Regions from separate parts of the Streptomyces sp. NPDC096132 genome, predicted to be linked through region 2. Evidence: riboswitches for the same ligand, from Rfam matches in the RefSeq annotation. Region 2 holds a riboswitch; each other region holds the start of a gene.

Region 1 (3,838 bases), on a different contig from region 2:
ATCTCTCGCCCGCCGAGCGGAAGGAAGCGGTCGCGGAGATCGGTGAGAAGCCGTTCCGTGCCAAGCAGCTTTCGCAGCACTACTTCGCGCGGTACGCGCACGACCCGGCGGAGTGGACCGACATCCCCGCCGGGGCGCGGGAGAAGCTGCGGGAGGCGCTGCTTCCCGAGCTGATGACCGTCGTACGGCATCTGTCGACGGACGAGGGCACCACCCGTAAGACGCTGTGGCGGCTGTTCGACGGCACGCTCGTCGAGTCGGTGCTGATGCGGTACCCGGACCGGGTGACGATGTGCATCAGCTCGCAGGCGGGATGCGGGATGAACTGCCCGTTCTGCGCGACCGGGCAGGCGGGGCTGGACCGGAATCTGTCCACCGCCGAGATCGTGCACCAGATCGTCGACGGGATGCGGGCCCTGCGGGACGGGGACGTGCCCGGGGGGCCCGCCCGGCTCTCCAACATCGTCTTCATGGGGATGGGGGAGCCGCTCGCCAACTACAAGCGCGTGGTCGGGGCGATCCGGGCGCTCACCGACCCCGCGCCGGACGGGCTGGGGCTCTCGCAGCGGGGGATCACCGTGTCGACGGTCGGGCTGGTGCCGGCCATCCACCGGTTCGCCGACGAGGGCTTCAAGTGCCGGCTCGCCATCTCGCTGCACGCGCCGGACGACGAGCTGCGCGACACCCTCGTCCCCGTGAACACGCGGTGGAAGGTGCGCGAGGTCCTCGACGCCGGGTTCGAGTACGTGGAGAAGTCCGGACGGCGCCTGTCGATCGAGTACGCGCTCATCCGGGACATCAACGACCAGGCATGGCGTGGGGACCGGCTCGGGCGGCTGCTGCGGGGCAAGCCCGTGCATGTCAACCTCATCCCGCTGAACCCGACTCCCGGCTCCAAGTGGACCGCCTCCCGGCCCGAGGACGAGAAGGCGTTCGTCGAGGCCATCGCGGCGCACGGGGTGCCTGTCACCGTCCGGGACACCCGTGGTCAGGAGATCGACGGTGCCTGTGGTCAGCTCGCGGCCACCGAGAGGTAATCTGGCCAGGCCATCACATCTTCATATTCCGACAGGGGAGCGCCACAGCGCTGAGAGTGCGGCAACCAGGCCGCAGACCCTCTGAACCTCGCCCAGGTCATTCTGGGTAGGAAGTTCGGTCACCGCTCAAGCTGTTGTGCCCCGCCCGGGTCGTCCGGGCGGGGCCGCGTCTCTTCCTGGCCAACCCCAGGAGGACATCCAGTGCACACCAAGACGATCGTGGCCGCGGCCATAGGGCTCGGCCTCGTCACGCTGTCCGCGTGCGGTTCCGGCGACGCGGACGCCGGGGGAGAGGGATCCGGCTCCAAGACCGTCACCCTCGTCAGCCACGACTCGTGGGCCGTCTCCAAGAGCGTGCTCGCCGACTTCGAGAAGGAGTCCGGGTACAAGGTCAAGGTCCTCACGGACGGCGACGCCGGGCAGGCCGTCAACAAGGCCGTCCTCACCAAGGACAACCCGCAGGGCGATGTCTTCTTCGGCGTCGACAACACCCTGCTGTCGCGCGCCCTCGACAACGGCCTGTTCCAGTCGTACGAGGCGAAGGGGCTGGACCAGGTCGGCAGCGAGTACCAGCTCGACTCCGGCAAGCACCGGGTCACACCGATCGACTACGGCGACATCTGCGTCAACTACGACAAGAAGTACTTCGCCGACCACAAGCTGGCCCCGCCCACGTCGTACGACGATCTGGTCAAGCCCGCGTACAAGAACCTCCTCGTCACCGAGAACGCCTCCACGTCCTCGCCCGGCCTCGGCTTTCTGCTCGGTACCGCCGCGCAGTACGGGGATGGGGGCACCTCCCGCTCGAGCGAAGCCGAGAGTGGGGGAGGCTGGGAGGGCTACTGGAAGCAGCTGAAGGCCAACGGTGTGAAGGTGGTCGACGGCTGGGAGCAGGCCTACAACGAGGAGTTCAGCGGATCCGCCGGCGGCAAGAAGGCGGGGGCCGACCGGCCGCTCGTCGTGTCGTACGCCTCCTCGCCGCCCGCCGAGGTGATCTACGGCGACCCCAAGCCGAGCACCGCCCCGACCGGGGTCGCGACCGGCACCTGCTTCCGGCAGATCGAGTTCGCCGGGCTGCTGAGCAACGCGCGCAACAGCGCCGGCGGCAAGGCGCTGATCGACTTCCTGATCACCAAGGAGTTCCAGGAGGACATGCCGCTCAACATGTTCGTCTACCCGGTGCTGAAGGGCGCGAGCGTGCCCGCCGAGTTCACGCAGTACGGGCCCGCCGCCAAGGACCCCGAGACCATGGACCCGGCGAAGATCGCCGACCACCGTGACCAGTGGGTCAAGTCGTGGACCTCGCTCGTACTGAAGTAACCCCCGCGAAGCGGCGGTCCCCAAGCGCGGCGCGGCTCGGGCTCATGGTCCTGCCCGTCGCGTTCTTCGGGATCTTCTTCGCCTACCCCGTCGCCGCGATCGTCGCGCGCGGACTGAAGGTCGACGGGGCGTGGCGGTTCGGGCGGCTGGGGGAGGTGCTGGCCCAGTCCGACATCCGGCACGTGCTGTGGTTCACCACCTGGCAGGCGCTCGCCTCCACCGCGCTCACCCTGCTGGTGGCGCTGCCCGGGGCGTACGTCTTCGCGCGCCTCGAGTTCCCCGGCAAGCAGGTGCTGCGGGCCGTGGTCACCGTGCCGTTCGTGCTGCCGACGGTCGTCGTCGGTACGGCGTTCCTGGCGCTCGTCGGGCGCGGCGGACTCCTGGACGACCTGTGGGGCGTACGGCTGGACACGACCGTGTGGGCGATCCTGCTGGCGCATGTCTTCTTCAACTACGCGGTCGTCGTACGGACGGTGGGCGGGCTGTGGGGCCAGCTCGACCCACGGCAGGAGGAGGCCGCGCGGATGCTGGGCGCGTCCCGCCTGCGGGCCTGGCGCACGGTCACCCTGCCCGCCCTCGGGCCCGCCGTGGCCGCGGCCGCGCTGATGGTCTTCCTCTTCACCTTCACCTCCTTCGGTGTGGTCCAGATCCTCGGCGGACCGACCTTCTCCACCCTCGAAGTGGAGATCTACCGGCAGACCTCCGAGATCTTCGACCTGTCCACGGCGGCCGTCCTGACGATCGTCCAGTTCGTGGCGGTGGGCGCGATCCTCGTCGTACACGCCTGGACCGTACGGCGGCGGGAGACCGCGCTGCGGCTGGTGGACGCGAACCTGACCGCGCGGCGGCCGCGCGGGGCCGGGCAGTGGGCACTGCTGGCCGGGGTGCTCGCGAGCATCGGCGTGCTGCTGGTGCTGCCGCTCGCCGTGCTGGTGCAGCGGTCCCTGGACGCACCGGACTTCGCCTACTACCGGGCGCTGACCAGCGAGGACGGCAATGTCTTCCTGGTCCCGCCGATCGAGGCGATCGGCAACTCGCTGGAGTACGCCCTGGCCGCGACCGTCATCGCGGTGGTGATCGGTGGGCTGGCCGCGGCGGCGCTCACCCGCCGGGACGCCGGACGGCTCGTCCGTGGCTTCGACGCGCTGCTGATGTTGCCGCTGGGCGTGTCCGCGGTGACCGTCGGCTTCGGGTTCCTCATCGCGCTGGACGAGCCCCCGCTGAACCTGCGGAGCAGCTGGATCCTCGTCCCGCTCGCCCAGGCGCTGGTCGGCGTCCCCTTCGTCGTACGGACCATGCTGCCCGTGCTGCGGGCGGTGGACCAGCGGCTGCGCGAGGCGGCGGCGGTGCTGGGGGCGTCGCCCTGGCGGGTGTGGCGGGAGGTGGACCTGCCGATGGTGCGGCGGGCGCTGCTCGTCGCGGCCGGGTTCGCCTTCGCGGTGTCGCTCGGGGAGTTCGGCGCGACCGTGTTCATCGCGCGG
Region 2 (3,838 bases):
GACGATCACGACGGCGACCGCGAAGATGAGCGCCAACACGGCCATCGGGACCCGGCGGTTCACATCGGTGACCGAGTACTGCAGGTCCTTCGGCGCCGAGGGCTCGTAGGCGACCACGACCTTCTCGCCCTCGTGCAACTGCCGTGACTGGTCCGGCTGGACGATCTCGGTGAACGTACGGCCCTTGTCGTCGCCGGTGTCCACGCGGATCGTGGCCTTCTTGCAGGTGCCGTTCCCCTGCTGTTCGGCGGAGGAGCCCTCGGCCGTGGAGGTGCCGCCGGTCGAGGTGCCACCGGAGGCGTTCACCGACTGGCAGCTCACGCTCACCACCTTGGTGACCGTGGCCTGTTGGGTCTGCCGGTCGAAGCCGACCCCGGTGCGCTCGTGCGCCGGGGCACCGCCCGGCCACAGCACCACGAGCCCGACCAGGACCGCCGCGGCGAACGGGATGAGGATGGCCGCGATGACCTTGCGCAGATGCTTGGAGACAGGGGCGGCCGGGCCGTGACTGTGGCTGTGCCCATGCGTATGCCCGTGCCCGCCACCCGAACCGGCGCCCTGCCCGCCCCCGGGGACGTCATGGGGTCCGTGCCCGTGCCCGCCGCGGTGAGCGTCACCGGGTCCGTGCCCGTGCCCGCCGCGGTGAGCGTCACCGGGGCCGTGCCCGTGCCCGTGGCCTCCGCCGTCACCCGGCCCGGCTCCCTGAGAGGGGCCCTGGCCGTAAGCCGCACCGTTGCGCTGCTCGTGGGCCCCGGCGTATCCCTCGTCGAAGTCATGCCCGTGATCCCCGACGTATCCGGAACCGTCGCGGTGCCAGTGACCTCCGCCGTATCCCTCACGCGGGGGAGGCGTGTGACCCCTGCCCGGTCCCGGGCCCATCGGGCCGGGGCCGTATCCGGGACCAGGCTCACGGACCTGACTGGCGCCGAAGTCGCGGTCGTCGCCGTGGCCCTGAGCGGGACCGCTTCGAGGAGCGCTCGCAGGAGCACCCAGAGGACCGTGTCCGAGGCCGCCGCCAGGACCGTTTCCCGGACCGTTTCCGGGGCCGCCACTGGCTCCGGGCCTGCGAGGCGGCTCGGGTGGAGGATACGGGGGCTGGTGTGTCGTGGTCACCGCCCGATCATCGCAAGAACGGCAGAGGCCCACTGTTCACCGCGCCACAAATGACGCTAGCGTGGTGCCACCTTTGCACACGCGGGAGCTCGGAGCACCGGGCTGAGAGGGCGCTGACCTCCGTCTTCGCGATGTTTCACGTGGAACGTCACTGAGCCGAGTGATGTTTCACATGAAACGTCGGCAGACGGTAGCCGCTGCGTCGACCGCCGAACCTGTTACCGGGTAATGCCGGCGTAGGGAGTAGGTCTCATGACCAACAAGGACGCACGCACGCCTGCCTCCATTCAGGACGAAAAGTCCCAGGAGGTCGGGAAGTCCATCGGCTGGCACAAGGGGTACGTCGAGGGCACTCGCCCCGACCTGCGCGTGCCGGTCCGCCAGGTGCACCTCACCAACGGGCAGTCGGTCACGCTGTACGACACCTCCGGCCCGTACACCGATCCGCTCGTCGACACGGACGTACGCAGGGGCCTGGCACCGTTGCGTGAGAACTGGATCATCGCTCGCGGTGACACCGAGGAGTACGCGGGCCGTCCCGTCCGTCCCGAGGACGACGGCATCAAGCACACCTCGCCGAGGGGCGGACTGCGCAATCTCGACGCGGTGTTCCCGGGGCGGCCGCGTCTGCCGCGCCGCGGCCGGGACGGCGGGGCGGTCACCCAGCTCGCGTATGCGCGCCGGGGAGAGATCACGCCCGAGATGGAGTTCGTGGCCCTCAGGGAGAACGTTTCCCCCGAGGTGGTCCGCGAGGAGATCGCGGCGGGCCGCGCGGTGTTGCCGGCCAACGTCAACCACCCGGAGATCGAGCCGATGATCATCGGCAAGAGGTTCCTGGTGAAGGTCAACGCCAACATCGGCAACTCGGCGGTCACGTCCTCCATCGAGGAGGAGGTCGAGAAGATGACCTGGGCGACCCGCTGGGGCGCCGACACGGTCATGGACCTCTCCACCGGCCGCAACATCCACACCACCCGTGAGTGGGTGCTGCGCAACTCCCCCGTCCCCATCGGCACGGTGCCGCTGTACCAGGCCCTGGAGAAGGTCGACGGCAAGGCCGAGGAACTGACCTGGGAGATCTACAAGGACACCGTCATCGAGCAGGCCGAGCAGGGCGTGGACTACATGACGGTCCACGCGGGCGTGCGCCTCCCGTATGTCCCGCTCACCGCGGGCCGCAAGACCGGCATCGTCTCGCGCGGCGGCTCGATCATGGCGGCCTGGTGCCTGGCGCACCACAAGGAGTCGTTCCTGTACGAGAACTTCGAGGAACTCTGCGAGATCCTCGCCGCCTACGACGTCACCTACTCGCTGGGCGACGGCCTGCGGCCCGGCTCGATCGCGGACGCCAACGACGAGGCGCAGTTCGCGGAGTTGCGCACGCTCGGGGAACTCAACACGATCGCCAAGCGTTTCAACGTACAGACCATGATCGAGGGCCCGGGCCATGTCCCGATGCACAAGATCAAGGAGAACATCGACCTTCAGCAGGAGATCTGCGATGAAGCTCCGTTCTATACGCTCGGCCCGCTGACGACGGACGTCGCGCCGGCGTACGACCACATCACCTCCGGCATCGGTGCCGCGATGATCGCATGGTGGGGCACGGCCATGCTCTGCTACGTCACGCCCAAGGAACACCTGGGCCTGCCCAACCGTGACGACGTCAAGACCGGCGTCATCACCTACAAGATCGCCGCCCACGCAGCCGACCTCGCCAAGGGGCACCCCGGTGCACAGGAATGGGACGACGCGCTGTCCGACGCCCGCTTCGAGTTCCGCTGGGAGGACCAGTTCAACCTCGCCCTCGACCCGGACACGGCACGGGAGTTCCATGACGAGACCCTGCCGGCCGAGCCCGCGAAGACCGCTCACTTCTGCTCGATGTGCGGGCCGAAGTTCTGCTCGATGAAGATCAGCCAAAGCATCACAGAGCGGTTCGGTGGTGCGGCGGCCGAGGGGGCGTCTCCCGAGGAGGTCGCGGAGGGGATGCTCCAGAAGTCGAAGGAGTTCGCGGCGAGCGGGAACAGGGTGTATCTGCCGCTCGCGGACTGAGGCTCCGGGCGGTGCCCGCGGTCGACTGATCCGGGTACCGCCTGTCGCACTGCTTTCCATGGCAGCGCCGGTTGTCGTATGCCGCCCTTATGGTTCCTCGAAACAGCAGGAGCATGATCGGTGCAGCTCGGGAGGCGTGATGCGGGATGCTGAGCAGACGGTGAAGGTGTCCTTCGCTGAGGGATGGGATCTGGCCTCCCGGACCGTGGTCCACCCGCTCTCGCCCGCCGCGGCCGAAGCACGGGACCGTGTGGGAAAGCCTTATGTGATGGTGCACCGGCTGGAGGGCCGAACCTCACCAGTCGAGGTGCATCTGGTGGCCTGGGGTGAATCCCACGTGGGCGCATGGGCGTACGACGATCAGGGACGGCGGACCAGGGAGGCGGACTGGCGCCTGCTCGAACCCGGCCGCCTGTTCCTGCGCCGCCTTGGGGCATGGCGTTATGACACCGAGGAGCAAACCGAGTTCGCCCCCGACGCCGGGCGTACCTATATGGACCTCCTTCCAGGAGGCAAAGGGCGCAAGGTGAGCGAACCGAAGGGGGTGCGAGGACCGTCACGCCACACGCCCGCGAACATTCCCGAAGAGAACCGATGGCATGACAGATCGGGGTTCGGCGTATGTGGTGTCAGGCAGTTGCTCCTGTCGAAACCGCTGCCGCCGGGACAG
Region 3 (3,838 bases), on a different contig from region 2:
TCCACCGGATCCGGCAGCAGCGTCCGCTCGTCGGCGATGACCTCCAGCTTGACCAGATCGGTCCCGAGCGCCTCCCGCGCCAGCCGGGCGGTCAGCACCGCCTCCCCGGCCGTGAAGCACCCCGCCGTGTTCGGCAGCACCCGGATGCCCAGCCGCTCGAGCACCGACAGCACCGAACCCCGGACAGTGGGGTTCACCCGCCGCATCGCGACCGTCGTCAGCTCGGTCCCGGACGCCACCAGCGCCCGCTCCAGCACCTCCAGGCTGGGCGCACCCCCCGTACCCATGATCAGACGGGACGAGAAGGACGTACCCCCGAGGACGAAGGGATCGTCGGCCACGGCGCTCAGCCTCCCTGCACGGCGGTGAGGACTTCCACGCGGTCACCCTCGGAGAGGGCCGTGGCGGACCACTCCGCGCGCGGGACGACCGTCTCGTTCAGCGCGGCGGCCACCCCGGTGGGCGCCGGCGTCAGGGAGCGTACGACGCTGTCGAGGGCCGTACCGGGAGCGACCGCCCGCCGCTCCCCGTTCACCGAGATGTTCATGCGGGCTGCTCCAGGAGGGACGCGGCACCGAAGCGCCGGGGCGTGAAGGGACGGGCCTCGTCGGGAAGTTCACCGGTGGCCAGGGCGTGCGCCAGCGCGTCGCCGGTCACCGGTGTCAGCAGCACCCCGTTGCGGTAGTGCCCGGTGGCCAGCAGCAGCCCGTCCAGCTCCGTCGGCCCGAGCAGCGGCGCGTTGTCGGGGGAGCCCGGCCGCAGTCCCGCGTGCGTCTCCGTCAACGGCAGTTCCGTGATCCCGGGCACCAGCTCGTGGGCGTCGCGCAGCAGCTCGTACACGCCCCCCGCCGTCACCGTCGTGTCCCAGCCCAGCTCCTCGCTCGTCGCGCCCACGACCAGCTCGCCGTTCTCCCGCGGCACCAGGTACACCTGGCTGCCGCGCACGACGGCCCGCACGGTACGGCTCAGGAACGGCCCGTACCCGGGCGGCACCGTCAGCCGCAGCACCTGCCCCTTCACCGGCCGCACCGGGGGCAGCACGTCCTCCGGGACGCCCGCCAGCCGCCCGCTGAGGCTCCCCGCCGCGAGCACCACCTGCCCCGCCCCCAGGGCCGTACCGTCACCCGTCACGACCCCCGCGGCCCGCCGGCCCACGACGGACAGCCGCTCGGCCCAGGCGCGGTGGAAGACCACACCCGCCCGCTCGCAGGCGGCGACGAGCGCGTCGGCCAGCCGCCGGGGGTCGACCTGGTGATCGCCGTCCACCCGCAGCCCGCCCCGTACGCCGGGCGCGAGCATCGGCTCCAGGCGCCGGCACTCCCGTCCGGTGAGCCACTCCGACTCCAGCCCCGACCGCGCCTGCAGCGCGTGCAGGTCCCGCAGATGGGCGCGGTCGTCGGCGTCCAGCGCGACCGCGAGCGTGCCGCACCGGCGATAGCCGAGGTCCAGCCCGGTGACCTCCGTCAGCTCGGCCGCGAAGTCCGGATAACGGCGGGCGGAGGCGAGGTTCAGGCCGAGCAGGGTCTGTTCGCCGTGGTGCAGTTCGGTGACGGCGGCCAGCATCCCGGCCGCCACGCGCGCGGCCCCGCCGCCCGGCTCGGGGTCCACCACCGCCGTGGCGAACCCGCGCTGTGCGGCCCGCCACGCCGTGACGAGCCCGATGATCCCGCCCCCCACGACCAGGACGTCGGATGTACGTGTACGCGACATGGGCGTCCAGCCCCTCCCTTCGCCGGCATGACCCGGATCAGGTTCGTACGGTCGGAGGCCGGCCAGCCTCCCTCTCAGCCCGGTGCGTCCGGGCTCCCGCGAGTGCTCTACGTTGGCCACACCCTAGCCCGTGGTTCCGCGCCTCTGTAAAGGGAGCCTTTCGTCATGCCGCGCTCGCTCGACGGTCTCGTCCTCGCCCCCGTCGCCGACCAGGCCCCGGGTCAGGTCGGCACCCGCACCCGCTTCACCTACCACGAGCGGGACGGCGTGATCTGGGCGGACTACGCGGGCGGCGACGTCGTACGAGGACATCTCGTGGGTACCCGGGAGGGGGACCGGCTCGACTTCCGGTACGTCCAGCTCAAGCACGACGGCACGACGTCCTCGGGGCACTGTGTCTCGACCGTCGTCGAACTGTCTGGGGGTACCTCCCAGGCTTTCGGCTCTGGGGGAGGGCGGGTGCGGCTGGAGGAGACCTGGGCCTGGGAGTCGCAGGAGGGCAGCGGTACGAGCGTTGTGGAGCAGGTCACGGCGCACGACGGCTGACTGACAAATCGTCAGTTGTCTATGGTGATCAGGTGAGTGAGCAGAGGCGGGAACCAGACGGTCGGGCGGGGCGGCGCGTGGTCGTCGTCGGTGCGGGCATGGCCGGGGTGCAGACCGCGGTCGCCCTGCGCGAACAGGGCTTCGACGGCACCGTGACGCTGATCGGCGCCGAGCCCCACCAGCCCTACGACCGGCCCCCGCTCTCCAAGGCCGTCCTGCTCGGCAAGGCCGAGGGCTCCGCCTTCGACGTCGACTTCGAGAGCCTCGGCATCGAACTGCTGCTCGGCCGCGAGGTGCTGGGCCTGCGCCCCGCCGTCCACGAGGTGGACACCGAGGCCGGGCCCGTCCCGTACGACGTCCTCGTCCTCGCCACCGGCGCCGAACCGATCCGGCTGCCGGGCGCCGAGGGCGTGCCCGGCGTCCATCTGCTGCGCACGCTGGACGACGCCGAACGGCTGCGGCCCGTGCTCGCCCGGCAGCACGACATCGTGGTCGTCGGGGCCGGCTGGATCGGCGCCGAGTTCGCCACCGCCGCGCGCGAGGCCGGCTGCGCGGTGACCGTCGTGGAGGCCGCCGACCGGCCCCTCGCCGGCGCCCTGCCGGCCGAGGTCGCCGCCCCGATGGCCTCCTGGTACGCCGACAGCGGCACCGCTTTGCGCACCCACGCGCGCGTGGAGCGTGTCGAGTCCGGCGCGGTCGTCCTCGACGACGGCTCCCGGCTGCCCGCCGGCGCCGTCGTGGTCGGCATCGGCGCCCGCCCCGCCACCGCCTGGCTGGCCGGCTCCGGCGTCGAGCTGGGCGCGCACCGCGAGGTCGTGGCCGACAACCGGCTGCGCACCTCGGTGCCGGACGTGTACGCGGTCGGCGACTGCGCCTCCTTCCCCTCGGGCCGCTACGGCGAACGGCTCCTCGTCCACCACTGGGACAACGCCCTCCAGGGCCCGCGCACGGTCGCCGCGAACATCCTCGGCGCGGCCACGGACGAGCCCCCGGTGGTCTACGACCCGGTGCCGTACTTCTGGTCCGAGCAGTTCGGCCGCTTCGTCCAGTACGCGGGCCACCACGCGGTGGCCGACCGCATGGTGTGGCGCGGCGACCCGACGGGCCCGGCGTGGAGCGTCTGCTGGCTGCGGGAGGACCGTCTGGTGGCTCTACTGGCGGTAGGGCGCCCACGCGATCTCGCCCAGGGCAGGAAGCTGATCGAGACAGCACGCCGCATGGACCCGGAGGCTCTGTCGGACCCGGCCCGCCCCATGAAGAACGCGACCGCGGTTCCCTAGGGGCGCGGGGCTGTGACATGAGCGGCTCCGCCGCGTGGGCGCGACCAGCCCCCACGGCGCCGCACCCGAAGAACGACCCATCGCGGCCCGCCCGGACATGCGCCTACCCTTGACCCCGTGACCGAGATTGACGCAAAGACCGATGCTCTCGTCCCCGCCTGGCTCACCGTGCCCGACATCGCGGAGATGCTCGATGTCGACGTGATCCGCGTCCGGCAGCTGATCAAGGAGGGTCAGCTCATCGCCGTACGCCGGGGTGAGAACCGCGCGCTGCACGTCCCCGCCGCCTTCATCGACGGGGA
Region 4 (3,838 bases), on a different contig from region 2:
TCGAGGTGATCTCGCCGCACACCGAGGAGGTCATCGGGCGGGTGCCCCATGCCTCGACGGCCGATGTCGATCGCGCGGTGGCCGTCGCCCGGCGGGCCTTCGACGAGGGGCCCTGGCCGCGGCTGTCCCTGGACGAACGGCTCGCGGTCGTCACCCGCATCAAGGACGGGATCGCCCTGCGCCACGAGGAGATCGCCCGCGTGATCTCCTCCGAGAACGGCTCCCCGTACTCCTGGAGCGTCCTCGCGCAGGCCCTCGGCGCGATGATGGTGTGGGACGCGGCGATCACGGTCGCGCGGAACTTCACGTACGAGGAGCGGCGCGACGGTGTGCTCGGGAAGATCCTCGTCCGGCGTGAGCCGGTCGGCGTGGTCGCGGCCGTCGTCCCCTGGAACGTCCCCCAGTTCGTCGCCGCCGCCAAGCTCGCGCCCGCGCTGCTCACCGGCTGCTCGGTGATCCTCAAGCCGTCGCCGGAGTCGCCGCTGGACGCGTACATCCTGGCCGACATCGCGCGGGAGGCCGGGCTGCCCGAGGGGGTGCTGTCCGTCCTCCCGGCGGACCGCGAGGTGAGCGAGTACCTGGTCGGGCACCCCGGTGTCGACAAGGTGTCCTTCACGGGGTCGGTCGCGGCCGGCAGGCGGGTCATGGAAGTGGCCTCACGCAACCTCACGCGCGTGACCCTGGAACTGGGCGGCAAGTCGGCCGCCGTCGTCCTGCCGGACGCGGACCTCGCCACCGCCGTCCCCGGGATCGTCTCCGCCGCCTGGATGAACAACGGACAGGCCTGTGTGGCCCAGACCCGCATCCTCCTGCCGCGTTCGCGCTACGACGAGTTCGCCGACGCCTTCGCCGCCGCGGCGAGCGCCCTCGTCGTCGGCGACCCGCTGGACCCGGCCACCCAGGTGGGCCCGCTGGTGGCCGAGCGGCAGCAGCGCCGCAACCTCGACTACATCCGGATCGGGCAGAAGGAGGGCGCGAAGGTCCTCACCGGCGGGGGCCGTCCGGCGGGCCTGGACCGCGGCTGGTACGTCGAGCCGACGCTCTTCGGCGACGTCGACAACTCCATGCGGATCGCCCGCGAGGAGATCTTCGGCCCGGTGATCTGTCTCCTCCCCTACGGCGACGAGTCCGAGGCGCTGAAGATCGCGAACGACTCCGACTACGGGCTGAGCGGCAGCGTGTGGACGGCGGACGTGGCGCACGGCGTCGAGATCGCCCGGCAGGTCCGTACGGGGACGTACTCCGTCAACACCTTCAGCCTGGACATGCTCGGCCCGTTCGGCGGCTACAAGAACTCTGGGCTCGGGCGGGAGTTCGGACCGGAGGGGTTCGGGGAGTACCTGGAGCACAAGATGATCCATCTGCCGGCCGGCTGGGAGGGCTGAGGCCGCCATGGGGGATCGCTGGCACGTCGAGGTCGACCGCTCCCTCTGCATCGGTTCCGCCCAGTGCGTCCACCACGCCCCGGACGGCTTCCGCCTCGACTCCGCCCGTCAGTCCCACCCGGCCGACCCGGACACGGACGCGAACGAGCGGGTCCTGGCGGCGGCGGAGAGCTGCCCCGTGGAGGCGATCACGGTCACGCTGGTGGGCAGCGGGGAGGCGGTGTTCCCGCCGGAGGACTGAGATCCCCTGGACCCCCTGAGAGAAGGAAAAAATCTTCCCTCAGGGGGGTTCCATCCGCTTCTGTCCGGCTTATCCTGGTATTGGCCTACGAGGCGAGTGAGGGAGTTCGACCGGAGTAGCCGACTTTGGCGAGACGCGAAGGCATCCGCTGAGGCCGACGTCGACGGTCGGGCTGAGAGGCCGGAAAGCAGCAGTAGGGCTGGAAGGCGACCCCCATCACCTGATCCGGGTAATACCGGCGAAGGGAACCCGTCTCGTAGGTTTTCGCATGTCGTGCGCTGCCGTAGCGTGCGGCCATGACCGACCACCGGTACGACGCGGCCGACATCCGGATCATCGAGGGTGGCGAAGCCGTGCGCCGCCTGCCGGGCATGTACTTCGGCGTCGGCCTCGACAGCCCGGAGCTGCCGACGCGCGCGTTCGCCGCGGTCGTGGGCTGGTCCCTGCACCCGGCCACGCGGGTCGCCCCCGTGCACGCCCTGTGCGTCGAGGCGGAGATCCTCGGAGACCTCGCCTTCTCCGTCTCCGACACGGCGTCCGACGCCCTGGGTGAGGACGGAGTGCCGATCATCGGCTTCGGTTCGTTGATCGGCTCCGGCCGTTGGTGCGGCTGGGCCGTGTCCGCCGTGAGCGCGCGTACCGTGGTCGAGGTCTGGCGGGACGGTCGCGGCCTGCGTCAGGAGCTGGCGGGTGACCTGCCGCTCGGGGAGCCGGAGGAGTTCGTACCGCCGGCCGGGGCGGGAACGCGGATGGAGTTCGCGCTCGACGGGGCGTTGCTCGCGCCCGGCGCGGTGATCACCGCCGACCTGGGCTCGCTGGACCTGCACGGGCCGGGGTGCGAGGAGCCGGACGGACCGGTCCGCCTCCGCCTGCGCGACCTGCGGTGATCAGCCCGACGACCGCTGCTCCGGGTCCGTCACGTCGATCAGGCGGCACACCGTTTCGATGTCTATGCGTACCTGGGCGATGGACGCGCGGCCGGAGAGCCAGGTGATCAGGGCCGAGTGCCAGGTGTGCTCGATGACGCGGACCGCCGAGAGCTGTTCGGGGGTGGGGTCGGTCAGGCCCATCGCGTCCAGGATGATCGCCGTCGTCTGACGGGAGACCTGGTCGACCTCGGGGGAGACGCTGCGGTCGGCGAAGGTCAGGGCGCGGACCATGGCGTCGGCCAGGTGCGGCTCGCGCTGCAGGGCGCGGAAGGCGCGCATCAGGGTCTCCGCGACGCGCTCGGCAGGGCGGTCGCCGGACGGGGGCTTCTTCCGCAGCGTGCCGTGCATCTGCTCCAACTGGTCCTGCATGGTGGCCACCAGCAGGTGCACCTTGGAGGGGAAGTAGCGGTAGAGCGTGCCGAGGGCGACCTGCGAGGACTCCGCGACCTCCCGCATCTGCACCGCGTCGAAACCGCCCCGGCTGGCCAGCTGCGCGCTCGTGTGCAGGATGCGCCGGCGGCGGGCCTCCTGCCGCTCCGTGAGGGGGGAGGGTGGGGGTCCCCCCGGTCGAGCGGAGCCGAGACTGGGGGAGGGGCGCTGGGTGGAGTCTTCCGCAGGCATGGGTCCCGTTCCGTGACAGTCGGTGAGGGTCGGTGATCGCACAGCATGACAGGGGGTGCCGGTCGTGGCGTGAATCACCTGATCCACTGCTCCCAGCACTCTTACCTGCCGGTAGATTCAGAGCCTCCCGAACGATCAAGTCTGAAACTTGTTCTAGATTAGCGTCCCGTCGTAGTCTCGCGGGACATCGCAGGCAGAAGGGGGCCCGGAGTGACCGCTGAGGCCAGTCAGGCGGGGTCCCGGCACGACCTCGCGGCCGACGGCGAACGACCGCTCAACATCGCGCTCCTCACCTATAAGGGGAACCCGTTCTGCGGGGGCCAAGGCGTCTACGTACGGCATCTCTCACGGGAGCTGGCCCGCCTCGGCCACCGCGTCGAGGTGATCGGGTCCCAGCCGTATCCGGTGCTCGACGAGGGCCACGACGACCGGCTCTCCCTCACCGAACTGCCCAGCCTCGACCTCTACCGCCAGCCCGACCCCTTCCGCACGCCCGGACGCGACGAGTACCGGGACTGGATCGACGCGCTGGAAGTCGCGACCATGTGGACCGGCGGCTTCCCCGAGCCGCTGACCTTCTCCCTGCGCGCTCGCCGCCATCTGCGCGCCCGCCGCGGCGAGTTCGACGTCGTGCACGACAACCAGACCCTCGGATACGGGCT

Evidence for each region. A riboswitch is a leader RNA that binds a small molecule or an ion and turns the genes downstream of it on or off. The one in region 2 is predicted to bind thiamine pyrophosphate.
Region 1: it holds a riboswitch for thiamine pyrophosphate, as region 2 does, so the genes downstream of both, ACIRF9_RS34430 (thiamine ABC transporter substrate binding subunit) here and thiC (phosphomethylpyrimidine synthase ThiC) in region 2, are expected to answer to the same signal.
Region 3: it holds a riboswitch for thiamine pyrophosphate, as region 2 does, so the genes downstream of both, thiO (glycine oxidase ThiO) here and thiC (phosphomethylpyrimidine synthase ThiC) in region 2, are expected to answer to the same signal.
Region 4: it holds a riboswitch for thiamine pyrophosphate, as region 2 does, so the genes downstream of both, ACIRF9_RS07595 (hypothetical protein) here and thiC (phosphomethylpyrimidine synthase ThiC) in region 2, are expected to answer to the same signal.

Annotation. Positions count from the first base shown of each region.
Region 1 covers NZ_JBIWGA010000017.1:170,986-174,823, reverse strand. Annotated here, with positions in the region: gene rlmN (23S rRNA (adenine(2503)-C(2))-methyltransferase RlmN) at 1-1,037, shown strand, start outside; TPP riboswitch at 1,061-1,168, shown strand; gene ACIRF9_RS34430 (thiamine ABC transporter substrate binding subunit) at 1,239-2,357, shown strand; gene ACIRF9_RS34425 (ABC transporter permease) at 2,333-3,838, shown strand, end outside.
Region 2 covers NZ_JBIWGA010000014.1:256,507-260,344, reverse strand. Annotated here, with positions in the region: gene ACIRF9_RS31085 (YibE/F family protein) at 1-879, opposite strand, end outside; TPP riboswitch at 1,185-1,373, shown strand; gene thiC (phosphomethylpyrimidine synthase ThiC) at 1,366-3,168, shown strand; gene ACIRF9_RS31075 (DUF4241 domain-containing protein) at 3,308-3,838, shown strand, end outside.
Region 3 covers NZ_JBIWGA010000002.1:442,592-446,429, reverse strand. Annotated here, with positions in the region: gene ACIRF9_RS06395 (thiazole synthase) at 1-341, opposite strand, end outside; gene thiS (sulfur carrier protein ThiS) at 347-547, opposite strand; gene thiO (glycine oxidase ThiO) at 544-1,710, opposite strand; TPP riboswitch at 1,708-1,820, opposite strand; gene ACIRF9_RS06380 (hypothetical protein) at 1,876-2,256, shown strand; gene ACIRF9_RS06375 (NAD(P)/FAD-dependent oxidoreductase) at 2,289-3,536, shown strand; gene ACIRF9_RS06370 (Rv2175c family DNA-binding protein) at 3,654-3,838, shown strand, end outside.
Region 4 covers NZ_JBIWGA010000002.1:708,681-712,518, reverse strand. Annotated here, with positions in the region: gene ACIRF9_RS07605 (aldehyde dehydrogenase) at 1-1,385, shown strand, start outside; gene ACIRF9_RS07600 (ferredoxin) at 1,393-1,626, shown strand; TPP riboswitch at 1,715-1,890, shown strand; gene ACIRF9_RS07595 (hypothetical protein) at 1,923-2,513, shown strand; gene ACIRF9_RS07590 (TetR family transcriptional regulator) at 2,514-3,176, opposite strand; gene ACIRF9_RS07585 (glycosyltransferase family 4 protein) at 3,387-3,838, shown strand, end outside.